2 regions of the Microbacterium sp. Be9 genome follow, and region 2 is predicted to be linked to the other one. Evidence: predicted binding sites of a transcription regulator. Region 2 holds the regulator's gene; the other holds the start of a gene.
What was found. The regulator LexA, encoded in region 2, represses DNA repair genes until DNA is damaged. The targets are predictions, from matches to a motif close to TCGAACANNTGTTCGA.

Region 1: GLO27_RS13605 (HNH endonuclease signature motif containing protein) is a predicted target of LexA. The motif match lies at 3,353-3,368, and genes of this name have one in related genera.

What each region holds. Positions count from the first base shown of each region.
Region 1 is NZ_WNWT01000006.1:574,005-581,232, forward strand. Features, by position in the region: gene hemB (porphobilinogen synthase) at 1-515, shown strand, start outside; gene GLO27_RS13600 (glutamate-1-semialdehyde 2,1-aminomutase) at 538-1,860, shown strand; gene GLO27_RS13605 (HNH endonuclease signature motif containing protein) at 1,873-3,342, opposite strand; gene GLO27_RS13610 (hypothetical protein) at 3,477-3,926, shown strand; gene GLO27_RS19625 (ATP-binding cassette domain-containing protein) at 4,029-6,068, opposite strand; gene GLO27_RS13620 (enoyl-CoA hydratase/isomerase family protein) at 6,182-7,228, shown strand, end outside.
Region 2 is NZ_WNWT01000002.1:325,787-333,014, forward strand. Features, by position in the region: gene GLO27_RS19690 (DUF2510 domain-containing protein) at 1-207, opposite strand, end outside; gene ftsE (cell division ATP-binding protein FtsE) at 392-1,525, shown strand; gene ftsX (permease-like cell division protein FtsX) at 1,522-2,436, shown strand; gene smpB (SsrA-binding protein SmpB) at 2,500-2,976, shown strand; gene GLO27_RS02645 (prolyl oligopeptidase family serine peptidase) at 3,033-4,901, opposite strand; gene lexA (transcriptional repressor LexA) at 4,995-5,681, opposite strand; gene GLO27_RS02655 (LysM peptidoglycan-binding domain-containing protein) at 5,971-6,339, shown strand; gene GLO27_RS02660 (histidinol-phosphate transaminase) at 6,412-7,228, shown strand, end outside.

The sequences.
Region 1 (7,228 bases), on a different contig from region 2:
CACAGGCGCGCGCAGGTTCTCAGCTGCTGGGGCTCTCCGGGATGATGGACGGCCAGGTCGCGGTGATCCGCCGGGCGCTCGACGCCGAGGGGTTCACCGACACCCTCCTGCTCGCGTATGCCGCGAAGTACGCCAGCGCCTTCTACGGACCCTTCCGCGAGGCTGTCGACTCTCAGCTCACCGGCGATCGTCGCACGTACCAGCTCGACCCGGGCAACCGGCGCGAGGGTGTGCGCGAGGCCGTCGTCGATGAGGCCGAGGGGGCCGACATCGTCATGGTGAAGCCGGCGATGGCCTTCCTCGACGTGCTGCGCGAGGTGCGCGACACCGTGAGTATTCCAGTGTGGGCATATCAGGTCTCCGGCGAGTACGCCATGATCGAGGCCGCCGGTGCGAACGGGTGGATCGACCGTCGCGCGGCCATCCTCGAGTCCCTTCTCTCCATCCGCCGCGCCGGTGCGGATGCGGTGCTCACCTACTGGGCCACCGAAGCGGCCGGCTGGCTGCGCGACTGACTTCTGCGAGGAGCTCTCCTTCATGACCGACCGCAACGACGACCTGTTCTCCGCTGCCCGCGCGGTGATTCCCGGTGGGGTCAATTCTCCGGTGCGCGCCTACGGATCGGTCGGCGGCACGCCGCGGTTCCTCGCCTCGGCGAAGGGCGCGAGGGTCACCGATGCCGCCGGTCGCGAGTACGTCGATCTCGTCGCCTCGTGGGGTCCTGCGCTTCTCGGGCATGCGCACCCGGAGATCGTCGCCGCGGTGCAGGAAGCCGCGTCCCGTGGGCTCTCGTTCGGCGCTCCGACCGAGGGCGAGGTCGAACTCGCCGCGCTGATCGCCGACCGTGTGCGGTTCGGTGAGACCCGACCCATCGAGCGCGTGCGCCTGGTCTCCACGGGCACCGAGGCGACCATGACGGCCATCCGCCTCGCGCGCGGTGCCACCGGTCGCGACCTGCTCGTGAAGTTCGCCGGTCACTACCACGGCCACTCCGACGGCCTTCTCGCGGAGGCAGGTTCCGGCGTCGCGACGCTCGCGCTGCCGGGCTCCGCCGGGGTGCCCGCGCCGATCGCCGCCCAGACCCTCGTGATCGGCTACAACGACCCGGAGGCTCTGGCCGCCGTGTTCGCCGAGCACGGTCAGCGCATCGCCGCCGTCATCGTCGAGGCCTCGGCTGCGAACATGGGCGTGGTCGCTCCGCTGCCCGGATTCAACCGTCTGATCGCCGAGACCGCGCATGCTCATGGCGCACTGATGATCCTCGACGAGGTGCTCACCGGATTCCGGGTGCACCCGGCCGGATTCTGGGGGCTGCAGGCCGCCGCCGGCGAGGACTACCTGCCCGACATCTTCACGTTCGGCAAGGTCGTCGGCGGGGGCATGCCGCTGGCCGCGCTCGGTGGACGTGCCGAGGTCATGGACCTGCTGGCCCCGCTCGGGCCGGTCTACCAGGCGGGCACACTGTCCGGAAACCCGCTCTCGGTCGCTGCGGGTCTCGCGACGCTGCGGCTCGCGACCCCCGAGGTCTATGCGACCGTCGACGCCGCATCCGCTCGGGTGTCCACCGCGCTCGACGCCGCGCTCACGTCGGCCGGTGTCACGCACGCGGTGGCCACCGCCGGCAACCTGTTCAACGCTTCTTTCCGGGCCTCGGCGCCGCGCAACTATGCCGAAGCGCAGGCGCAGGAGTCGTTCCGCTACGCGCCGTTCTTCCACTCGCTGCGCGAGCAGGGCGTCGCTCTTCCGCCGAGCGTGTTCGAAGCCTGGTTCCTCACCGCCGCACACGGCGAGGAGGAACTGCAGCAGATCGAGGCCGCACTTCCAGTCGCTGCGGCTGCCGCGGCGGCCGCACGTCCGTAGGCGCGAGTCCGGTCAGACGAACATGACGCGGCGCGGTGACGCGTCTGTGTAGACGCGGCCGAGTGGGCTGGTCCACTCGATGTCGCCTCCGGGGAGCTGTCTCGCACGCCAACGGTGCTTCTCGGCGATGTCGGGGTGCTTCAGCGAGTGGTGTCCCACGCAGAAGTGGCTGAGGTTGTCGATCGACGTGCTTCCGCCCTTGGCATGGTCGTGATTGTGATCGACCTGACACCTGTGGACCGGTGTGCGGCACCCGGGGAATCGACAATGCTGATCGCGGGCCTGAAGGTGCCGCCGCATCGCCGTCGTCGGGGCGTAGGAGGCTGTGGCTGTCACGGTGCCCGCGCCGTCGAGGAAGAGGCGGGACCAGCCTCCGTTGCGACCGGCGAGATCGCGGGCGACGTCGGGATGCAGCGCCCCGATCCCATCGAGCTCGGCCGGCCGTTCGTCTCCTCCTGCCAGCGTCTCGGCAGCGATCGTGACCTGAATGCGCGCCCGGATGCTCTCCAGCGCGGTGCCCTCGGCCGTAGAGGGGTCGGTGGTCAGGAGTAGGTCGCTGAGCAGGTCGGCGCGCACCGCATCGATGCCGCGCTCGTCGGTCAGGAGGGGCGGGCCGCCGAGGGATGGATCGGTCGTGAAGGTGTCGCCCTCACCGAAGATGACGTGGGCATCGAATCGGGTGTCGTCGACGGGATACCTGTTGAGCACAGGGTCGTCTCGGCGGGAGTCGTCGGCGGCGAGATCCTGCAGGAAGACCTGGTCGGTGCCCGAGTCGAGCTCGTCCGGAGACAGCATCGGCACCTCGTCGGCGCGAGCGGCGCGATCACCCCGGGTGGCGATGACGTGCTGTGCGAGCCGCGTCAGGCGGTCGAGAATCGCGTGGGCGAGGTACTCCGGAAGCACGACCTGGAGCAGTGCGAGGCCGTCGTCGAGCGCCCTCAACGTGACCGATCGTTCGCCGTGGGCCCGTCGGTGACGCTCGACCACGGTCTCGCCGGCGAGGGAGGAGGCGATCTGGCGCACCATCGTGCGGGTGCGCGCGGGAGAGTCCTGTTCGGCCACGACGAGCGCCGCCGTGTCATAGACGGTGAGGGTCTCGGCGTCTACTCGACCCTCGCGGACCCCCTGCCGCACGATGATTCCCTCCCGCACGATCTCTCGGACATGGGCCGCACTGAGCGCACCGCGGCGGAACGCGTCTCGCACGATGGGGTGCTCGGCCTCGAGGAAGTGGGCGTCGCTGAAGGCGTACTCGATGCTGCCCTTCGACATGCGACCGGCCGCAGAGTACTCCGCGATCATCGACCGATGGATCGAATCGCGATGCTGCGGCTGCTCGCGGACATCGTCGTCGAGCAGCCGAAGTCGATCGGCGAGGAGGGCGGAGGCTTCAGCTTCGAGCGCCGCGATGCCTCGCCGCTTCTCCGCCCAGGCATCGAGCAGGGCCTCGCGCTGATCGATGCTGTTCGCAGATGCCTTCATTCTTCGAGTATAGTACATATGTTCGAACGACGGAAGGGGAATCATGATGACTGGTGCTGATCGACAAGGGATCGTTGCGTTCCTGTGAGCAACTTCCAGACAACTGGCAGGGCCGCGCTGGCAGACTGGGGGACATGGTGACGTTGCTGCTGGACCAGACGCAACTGGAGGTCGTGCTCTCGCCGATCGAACGTGCCGCCACCTTCCACCGTGACAACCTCCGTATCGCGCGCGACACCATCACCAAGGTGCAGCTGACGGAAGACGCCTGGACCTGGCTCCGCGGCGTCCCGAACCCGGGGACGCACATTCCCGGTGTTCTCGCCGCAGGCAGCTGGAAGGCCGCGGGCAGCCTCGACTTCGTGCTGATCCGCCGGCGTCGCCCGAGCGTCGTGATCGATCTCGAAGGCGACCCGCAATACCGCCGACTGATCCTCACCACCAGCCACGGGCTCGCGCTCACTCAGGCACTCCGGCTCGATGTCTCGACCGAACCGGCGAACGTCGAGGAGATCGTGGCCACGGCACCGATCCCGGTCTCGAAGGGACGACGACGCCCCGTCATCCGCCCCCGGCCCGCCTGACGCCGACGTCGGTAAGCCGTGCCTCGCGATGCACGGCCTCCCTTCAACGCAGAACGCCCTCCAGACCCGCAGGTCCGGAGGGCGTTCTCGTCGGCGAGGCGCTCAGCCGTGCTGGTGATCCCCGTCGTGGTTCTCGCCGTCGTGGTTCTCGCCGTCGTGGTTCTCGCCGTCGTGGTTCTCGCCGTCGTGGTTCTCACCGGTGTTCTCGTCAGAGTCATCGGGAGTCGTCTCGTCGCCTTCCGCGGAACCCTCGGCCAGGGGCACGGTGTCGATGACGCCCGTGGAGGCGACGCTCCAGTGTGCGTTCTCCGCGGGGGCCTCCGGCGTATCGCCGTCCGCAGCCTCGAAGTCCGCAACCTCGCTGTCCGCAGCCTCGCTGTCCGACGCCTCGCCCTGGGCGGGCTCGTCCTCTGCGCCCAACGGGTAGTCCTTGGGCTCGTCCTCGTAGTACGCGCGGGCGGCGGCCGCGAGCATGGAACTCACCGCTGCAGAGCGCGGGTCCTCCTCGTCATCGTCGGAAGAGCTGGTGTCCTCGGTGTCGGCGGATGAGGGGCCATCGCTGTGGGAGGACAGCGCGTCCGATTCCGTGGCGACCGATGCGTCGTCGAGATCCGCGAAGATCTCGACCCCGCTGTGGTCCTCGTCACCGGAGGTCAGGTCGGACGGCGTCGTGTCTGCGGTGTCCGCCGGCACGGCGGCGCCGAACAGGATCTCATCGAAGGATCGAGCCGGAGCCTGTTCGTCGGTGGACTGTTCGCCGAGGGTCGGAGCGTCGCCCACCTCGAACGGACCCGAGGCGACGTCGCCGGACTCGCCGATCGATGCTTCTTCGCCCGGTGTTTCGTCGACAGAAGCCTCTTCGTCCGGAGCGTCTTCGGCGGGAGTCTCCTCCTCGGACGTCGACTCTCCGGTCGCGATCGTATCGATGGAATCCACGTCGGCGGAGGACTCGTCCGCAGCGCTCTCCGCGCTCTCTGCCATGGAGGCCTCGGATGCGTCGGACACGTCGGATGCGTCAGAGCCGACGGAGGCTGCCAGATTCGAGGCCACGGCCTCGCCTGCGGGAGCAGACGCAGCCTCGGCCGCCCAGGCGGCTGCTGCGGCCACCGGGATGGCGACCACGGAGTCGGCGGGTGCCGGAGATGCTTCTTCGGGAGCGGCCTCTGCGGGAGTCGACTCCTCGGGCGCAATCTCCGGGGTGTTCGGCGCGACGAGCGGGGTCGCCGTTGCGGGAGCGCTCGGCGCGAACCGGCCACCCCGCATCAGGTCGATGAAGACGTCTTCGAGAGTCGGCCCGCGCTGCACCAGGGTGCTCAGGGCGATGCCTGCGTCGGCCGCGACGGCTCCCACGGTCTCGGCGTCTCCGCCGCGCACGGTCAGACCCGAGCGCAGCACTTCGATGTCGAACCCGGCCGCAGCGAGCGCGGACGTCAGCCCGGCGCGATCCGCGGCGTCCACGATCACGGAGCCGCCCTTGGGGTCGGCGAGCGTCTCGATTCCGCTGGCCAGCACGAGCGTGCCCTTCGAGAGCACGAGCACGTTGTCGGCGACCTGTTCGACCTCGCTGAGGACGTGCGACGACACGAGGACCGTGCGTCCCTCGTCGGCGAGGCGACGCATCAGGAGTCGCATCCAGCGGATCCCCTCGGGGTCGAGTCCGTTGGCCGGCTCGTCGAAGACGAGGGCCCCGGGGTCGCCGAGGAGCGCGTTCGCGACGCTGAGCCGCTGACGCATGCCGAGCGAGAAGCCGCCGATGCGGGAGTCGCCCTCGCCCTCGAGGCCGACCAGGGAGAGCACTTCGCCGACGCGTGCCAGCGGGATGCCGTTCGCCTTGGCGGCGATGGTCAGCTGACGCTCGGCGGTGCGACGGGGACGGTAGACGGTCTCTTCGAGTACCGCGCCGATCGTGCGCAGCGGCTGGCGGAGCTCGGCATACGTCGTGCCGCCGATCGTCGCCGTGCCGGATGTGGCGCGCACCTGGCCGAGCAGGATGCGCAACGTGGTGGTCTTGCCGGCTCCGTTCGGGCCGAGGAAGGCGGTGACGGCTCCGGGCTCGACGCGCGCGGAGAAGTCCGAGACGGCGGTCACCTCATTGAAGCGCTTCGTCACGTGCGTGAACTCGAGCACCTGTCCTTCAGGCATCCGTGACCTCTCGTCGCATTTGAACAGTTCCTCCCTATCCTGCCGGAAAACCCTGTCGGATCCCGCATTTCGCGCGGAATGACGCCCTTGCCGAAAGGGGTAGCCTGGCCAGCGTGACCGATTCTCACGCTGCATCCCGCGTCCTCGTCCGCACCGAAGGGGCGCTCGGGCGGCTCACGCTCAACCGCCCCGAGGCCATCAACGCCCTCGACGTCGGCATGATCGAGAGCCTCACCGCAGCACTGAACGCCTGGCGCGACGACACCGACGTGCAGATCGTGCTGCTCGACGGAGCGGGGGATCGCGGCATGTGCGCCGGCGGCGACGTGCGGGCTCTGCACGGGCAGATCGTGGCGGGGCAGGCTGATCAGACCGCGGAGTTCTTCCGTGCCGAGTACGCGCTGAACGCGATGATCGCCGAATACCCCAAGCCGGTCGTGTCCTTCGCCGACGGCATCACGATGGGGGGAGGCATCGGCCTGGCCGGGCACGCGGCGATCCGCATCGTCACGGAGCGCTCGAAGCTCGCGATGCCGGAGACGCGCATCGGATTCACGCCCGACGTCGGCGGCACCTGGCTTCTCGGCCGTGCCCCCGGGCGCTTCGGCGAGTACTTCGGCCTCACCGGAGCGACGATGAGCGGCGCGGATGCCGTGTACCTCGGCTTCGCCGATCACTTCGTGCCGTCGGACCGCCTCGACGCCTTGAGCGAGGCTCTCGCCTTCCGCGCCGATCCGACGGGGCCCAGCGAGATCGTCCTGCTGTTCGACGAGACGCCGGAGCCCTCGCGGCTTCCGGCGTGGCGGGAGTGGATCGATGACGCCTTCTCCGCTCCGACCGTGATCGAGATCATCGATCGCCTGCAGGCCCAGGGCACGACGGAGGCCGCCGCGATCGCGGACCTTCTCGAGGGCCTCGCGCCGACCGGCCTCGCTGTCACGCTCGATGCGGTGCGCGAGGCGCGTGAACTTTCGGGGCTTCGTGCCGCACTCGAGGGCGAGTACCGCCGCGTGCTGTGGTTCGTGAACGAGCACCCCGACCTCGTCGAGGGCATCCGCGCGCAGATCGTCGACAAGGACCGGGATCCGAAGTGGGACCCGCCCACGCTGGCCGAGCTCGCCCCGGACGCCGGCGCCCCTGCACGCGCGTACGTCCCGCAG
Region 2 (7,228 bases):
TGTGGTCGCGGTGTCGTCGGACGCACGGATCACGGTGTCGTCGATCGACGATGCCGAGGACCCGGCCTGTTCCGAGGACCCGGCGTGCGCGTCGGGATCGACCGCGGCGTCCGCGGCCTCCGGGGCGAAGTGCTCGGTCCACTGCTGGCCGTCCCACCAGCGCTGTCGACCCGATCCGTCGTCGTACCATCCTGCGGGCGTTGTCATGGCTCCCCCTTGAAAGAACTCGGCAGCTGCTTCCTGCAGCCGACATCTTCATGTATAGCAGTGGGAGGCGACGCGCCACCGGGTCGCGGATGGGGAGCTCTCCCCATCCGGCCCTGAGGGCGGAAGCGCCGTGCGGGGTGTCGCTCGCGGCCAGGCGACAGCCCGCACGTAGGCTCGTAGCGCCATGATTCGGTTCGAGAACGTCACGAAACGCTACCGCGGGACGTCGAAGCCCGCCCTCTCCGGAGTCGACTTCGAGGTGCAACGCGGGGAGTTCGTCTTCCTCGTCGGAGCCTCGGGTTCCGGCAAGTCCTCCTGTCTGCGCCTTATTCTGCGCGAAGACGTCCCGACGTCGGGGCGGGTCGCGGTGCTCGGCAGAGACCTGCGCGCGCTCGCGAACCGGAAGGTGCCTTACTTCCGCCGCCACATCGGGTCGGTCTTCCAGGACTTCCGGTTGCTGCCTTCGAAGACGGTCTACCAGAACGTCGCGTTCACGCTTCAGGTGACCGGTTCGTCGCGCGGCTTCATCCAGCAGGCGGTTCCGGAGGCTCTCGCCCTCGTGGGTCTCGACGGCAAACAGAAGCGGATGCCCCACGAGCTCTCGGGTGGAGAGCAGCAGCGGGTCGCCATCGCGCGAGCCCTCGTCAACCGTCCCCAGGTTCTGCTCGCCGACGAGCCGACCGGAAACCTCGACCCCGCGACGTCGGTCGACATCATGCAGCTGCTCGCTCGCATCAACGCCGGCGGCACCACTGTGTTGATGGCCACGCACGAAGCCGGATTCGTCGACCAGATGCAGCGCCGAGTGATCGAGCTGCGTGACGGGGAGATGGTGCGCGACGAGGTGCACGGCGGATACGGCGACACCTCCAACATCCCGCGCCTCGTCCCGGAGGAGGTGCGCGGAGCGGCGGCGGCGGCTGCTCTCACCGCGGTCCAGGAGGTGCAGCGTCAGACAGCCGATCTCTCGGTGGTGCGTGCCGCGCTGGCCGAGGAGCTCAGCACTCAGCGCAAGGCGGCCGCGTCCTCCGTCGACCGCGAGGGAGAGACCGTGGTTCCCCCGGCCCCGCGCACGGTCGAACCTCCGGAGCCGGTGCATTCCCCGGAGACCGGCGCCGCGGCCGGAGTCGTGGAGCCTCCTGCTGTCGCGGAGACCCCTGCTGTCGCGGAGCCTCGTGCTGTCGTGGAACCTCCGACGGTGATCCGGCCGCGTACCCATCCGATCGCTCTGCCGACGGTGGACGTCGCCGAGCTCGGCGTCGCCGATCGCCTCGGACTCTCCGATGAAGACGACGAGGAAGTGGGCCCGACCTCATGAGAATCGGACTCATCCTGACCGAAGCCCTGGGCGGCCTGCGGCGGAACATCTCGATGGTGATCTCCGTCGTGCTCGTCACCTTCGTCTCCTTGACGTTCGTGGGCGCCGCGATCCTCATGCAGGGGCAGATCGGGGTCATGCGCGGGTACTGGGCCGAACGTGCCCAGGTGGCGGTGTACATGTGTTCGGCGGTCTCGGAATCCGAGACGTGCCTCGACGGCGCGGCGAGCGAGGAGCAGGTCGCCTCCGTCCGGGCTCAGCTCGAGGGTGACGCGCTCAAGCCGCTCATCAGCTCCATGACCTTCGATACGAAGGAAGAGACGTACGCCAAGCTCGTCGACCAGCTCGGCGCGGACCAGGCGAGCGTGCTCTCGCCCGACCAGGCGTTCGAGGTGTTCTTCGTCACGATGAAGGACCCTGGTCAGTCGCAGGTGCTCGCCGAGGCCTTCAGCGGACAGGCCGGGGTCGAGCAGGTCAAGGACCAGCTGCAGTATCTCGAGCCGTTGTTCTCCGCGTTGACGGTCGCGACCTACATCGCGGTGGGAATCGCCGTGCTCATGCTCATCGCGGCGACCCTACTGATCGGCACGACCATCCGATTGTCCGCGTATGCGAGGCGCAAGGAGATCGGCATCATGCGCTTGGTCGGAGCCTCGAACCGCTTCATCCAGACGCCGTTCGTCCTCGAGGGCGTGTTCGCCGCCTTCCTCGGCTCGGCTCTGGCCAGCGCCGCCGTCGTCGCCGGTATGCACTTCGGGGTCAACGGCTACCTGCGGGGGAGGGTGCCGTTCATCACCACATGGGTCACGATGCAGGACGCGGCTCTCGTGGTTCCTGTGCTGATCGGGATCGGCGTGATCCTCGCCGCGCTCTCCGCCGGCTTCGCGATCCGACGCTGGCTGCGTACCTGATAGCCTGAAAGGCTGCTCGGTCGGAACGATCGATCGAGCTCATCACGGCAACAGGAGAGCATCATGCCCAGGGAACGCGGAGAGAAGGTCGTCGCGACCAATCGTCGCGCACGTCACGACTACACGATCGAGAAGTCGTACGAAGCGGGGATGGTGCTCACCGGCACCGAGGTCAAGTCGCTGCGTCAGGGTCGCGCCAACCTCAGTGACGGCTATGCGTTCGTGAAGGGGAACGAGGTCTTCCTCGATTCCGTGCACATCCCCGAGTACTCGCAGGGGCACTGGACGAACCACTCGGCCAAACGCATCCGCAAGCTGCTCCTCCATCGCGAGGAGATCGCCAAGATCGCGCACGCCGTCTCGGCCGGGGGATACACCCTCATCCCGCTGAAGCTGTACTTCTCCGACGGTCGTGCCAAGGTCGAGATCGCCCTGGCGAAGGGCAAGCGCGAATACGACAAGCGGCAGACCCTGCGCGAGCGTCAGGACACCCGTGAGGCCGACCGTGCCATGCGTCTGCGCAATCGCGTGGGAGAGTAGCCCCGGGCTCTCAGGCCCCGACCCTCACGGCACTGCCGTGACGAGTCGACAGCCCGTCACGGGCGCGGGTGGAAGCCGAAGACGCGGCCGAGGAACGCCAGCTCGCGGTCGAGGGAGTCGACGATGGTCTCCGCGCTCCGGAAACCATGTCCCTCGGTGGGATAGAGGACGTACTCGTGCTCGATGCCGCGCTCTGCCAGAGCATCGCGGATCGCCTCGGACTGGGATGGAGGGACGACGCGGTCCTCGCCGCCCTGCAGGAGCAGGACGGGGACAGTGATGCGATCTGTGTGCGTGAGCGGTGAACGCTCGACGTACAGATGCTCGTACTCGGGCAGCGGGCCCACCAGACCGTCGATGTACGATGCCTCGAAGTCATGAGTCTCCGCGGCCAGCATGCGCAGGTCGGCGACGCCGTAGCGGCTGATCCCCGCGGCGAAGGCTCCGCCTCGCACCAGTGCCGACAGCACGGTCCAGCCGCCTGCCGATCCGCCGCGGATGGCCAGGCGGTCGGGGTCGGCGAGCCCGGAGGCAGCCAGGCCCCGCGCCGCCGCGATCACGTCGTCGACGTCGACGACACCCCACTGGCCGTCCAAGCGTTCGCGATAGGCACGACCATAGCCGGTGGAGCCCCCGTAGTTCACGTCGAGCACGCCGATCCCGCGGCTCGTGTAGAAGGCGATCGCTGCCGAGGCTGCCCCGGTCACATGCGCCGTCGGTCCGCCGTGGACCAGCACGACGTAGGGCGGGAGCTCGTCGTCGGGGGCCTCCTCGTCGGGGTTCGCCGGCGGATAGGCGAATGCGTGCACGGCGCCGTGCGGACCGTCGATCTCGATCGACATCGACGCCGGCATCCAGCGCGGATCGACGGGCTCCCCGCCGCGCACGGCGACGACCTCCCCCGACTCGATATCGACGCACCAGAGCCCCGCCGCCACCCGGGAACCGTTGCCGGAGAGCAGCACCCGGGTGCCGTGGACCGCATCGACGCTCACATGACCGTCGCCGGGGAACTCGATGATGCTCTCGCCCCCTCCGGTGTCGATCACGACGACGTCGTCGCGCCCGTTCGTGCGGACGGCGACGATGCGGCCGTCCTCCAACGGCTGATACCAGCGGTTGCTGAGCACCCAGAGCCCGTAGCCCGTGTCGGCATCGGACGGGGCCAGCGGCCGCGGGGATCCGGAAGGCGTCACCCCGTCGATGGCGATGCGGTGGAGTGTCCAGCGGTCATCGGCGATGTCGGCGAAGACCAGTTCCGTGTCGCTGAGCCACTCGGGCTGCAGCGCCGCTCGCGAGGGGATCGTCCGCGGGAGGCCTCCGTCGACCTCGGCGACCTGCACGCGCGCGCTCTCCCACGGCATCTTCCCCCGTTCCCAGGCGACCCACGCGGCGCGGGTCCCATCAGGGGAGAATGCGGGGTGGGCGAAGAACCCCTCGCCCTGCACGATCACGCTGACTGCGGACTCGTCTTCTGCGGCGGAGCCGTCGAGCGGGATCTCGACGATCGCACGGAGGTGCGGTGTGGTCGAGAGGTCTTCGCGCACGGCGAGCAGACGTCCGTCCTGCACGCGCAGACCTCCGTGTGCGGGACCGGCCGCGGTGAGCGTGACGAGATCCCCGTCGGGGGTCAGGCGGCGCACCCGCTGGTCTGAGGCGTCGACGAAGTAGAGCGTCCCCCGATCGTCCGCCGTCCAGGCGCCACCACCGTATTCGTGCACGCGGGAGCGGGCGTTCCAGGGCGCGGGGAGGACCTCGGCGCCCGTGGAACTCCGTACCGTCACCCGTCCCTTCTCGGACGGCACCGACTCACCCCACCAGATCTCCGTGCCGACGAAGCGGGCGCCGTCGATGCGAGGAGAGGACGCCGCGACTGATGCCGCGGAGAAAGGCGAAGGCCAGGAACCGTAGGGGGACGACGTCATGCTTCGAGCCTATGGGGCGCTGGCACGAGCGTCACGCGGGGCGCACACGAAGGCCCTCCAGGGAACCGGGAGGGCCTTCGTCGTGCTCTCGTCTCAGACCGCGCGGAGCACCGCCACGATCTTGCCGAGGATCACGGCTTCATCGCCCAGGATGGGCTCGAACGCCGAGTTGCGCGGGAGCAGCCACGTGTGGCCGTCGCGACGGCGCAGCACCTTGACGGTGGCCTCGCCGTCGAGCATCGCCGCGACGATCTCGCCGTTCTCGGCGCTGTTCTGCGAACGGACGACGACCCAGTCGCCGTCGCAGATGGCGGCGTCGATCATCGACTCGCCGGAGACCTTGAGCATGAACAGGTCGCCCTTGCCCACCAGTTGGCGGGGGAGCGGGAAGATCTCCTCGACCTGCTGGTCGGCGGTGATCGGCACACCCGCGGCGATGCGTCCGACCAGGGGGACGAGTGCCGCATCGCCGACCGGGGTCGCCACGTCGGCGGGGTTCTCGGTGCTGGCCCCCGGCAGGTCGATGAGCACTTCCATGGCGCGGGTCTTCCCGGGGTCGCGACGCAGATAGCCGCTGAGCTCCAACTGCCCGAGCTGGTGGGTGACGCTGGAGAGGGACTTGAGACCGACGGCGTCGCCGATCTCGCGCATGCTCGGCGGGTAACCGTGGTGCGCGATCGAGTTCTGGATGACCTCGAGGATCGCCATCTGCTTCGGGCTGAGGCTCTTCCGGCGGCGCGTGCGCGGTGCCTCCGACTCGGGGGCAGAGTTCTCGCTCATGGTGCTCCTTCAGTGCGTGATCCGACGTCCCTCTTCGAATGTCGGAGGCCCGTGGTGGGGTGTCCTTATCGAAACCGTATCCGAGAAACGGGCCGATCTGGAAGATCTGTTCGAGCGTGTCGGCTCATTTCCGGATTCGGTTTCGAAGAATACTTGACAGATGTTCGAACTCGAAGATATCTTCGGTACGTAGCTTCGCATTCACGGCTCCCGACCGAGACGAGAATGCGAACGCTACGCCAACTTCCCCGGCGGCCTCACCGCTCCGGGACAGGCTAAGGAGCAACACATGAGCAGCATCAGCTTCAGCACCGCAGCAGTCATTCCGGCGTCGACCCGTCCCACGACGCGACTCCGACTGACGACGCGTGGCCGCGCCGTGCTGCTGGCCTTCGCCTCGGTTCCGCTCGCGATCGGTATCGCCTTCGCGGCGCTCAGCGGTGGCAGCGCGATCGCTTCGGGAGCAGATTCGGCCGCCGTCAGCGTCGAGACGGTGACCGTCATGCCGGGAGATACCCTCTGGTCGATCGCCACCAGCGTCGCTCCCGGTGCCGACCCGCGCGACGTCATCGGTGAGATCAGCCGGATGAACCTGCTGCGCGGTGGAGAACTCCAGATCGGCCAGACGCTCGCCATCCCGGCCCAGTACGTGAACTGATCCGGCGGCGGCGGCGGCAGCACAGCAGCAACTTTGCGTCATCGAGGCAAGGCGCCGCTTAACATGGGAAGGGTGACCCTCTCCCTCAACGATCTCCCGCTACGTGACGATCTTCGCGGATTGACGCCATACGGCGCTCCGCAAGCGCCGCTCCCGATCGCGCTCAACGTGAACGAGAACACGCATCCGATTCCCGACGCGGTGGCGAGCGACATCCTCGACGACATCGCCGTCGCGATCCGCGACGTCAACCGCTATCCGGACCGGGAGTTCACGACGCTCCGCGAGTCGTTCGCGGAGTACCTGGGGCATGGGCTCACACCGGAGCAGATCTGGGCCGGCAATGGCTCGAATGAGGTTCTCCAGCACATCCTCCAGGCTTTCGGAGGTCCCGGGCGCACGGCGTTCGGTTTCGCGCCGACGTATTCGATGTACCCGCTCATCGCCCAGGGGACGGGAGCACGCTGGATCGCCGGCACGCGTCAGCCCGACTACACGATCACCCCGGACGAGGCTGCCGAGCAGGTGCGGGCCGCCGATCCCGATGTGGTCATCCTCTGTTCTCCCAACAACCCCACCGGCACGCCGCTCGGGCTGGACGTCATCGAAGCCGTGTACGACGCGGCCCGTGGCATCGTGATCGTGGATGAGGCGTACCAGGAGTTCGCGCCGCGCGATGCGATCTCCGCCCTGACTCTGCTCGACGGACGCCCGCGTCTCGCCGTCTCGCGCACCATGAGCAAGGCCTTCGCCTTCGCCGGGGCCCGGGTCGGGTACCTCGCTGCCGACCCCGCCTTCATCGACGCGTTGCGCCTGGTGCGTCTGCCCTATCACCTGAGCGCTCTCACCCAGGCGGCGGCGATAGCGGCCCTGCGCAACGCCGACGTGA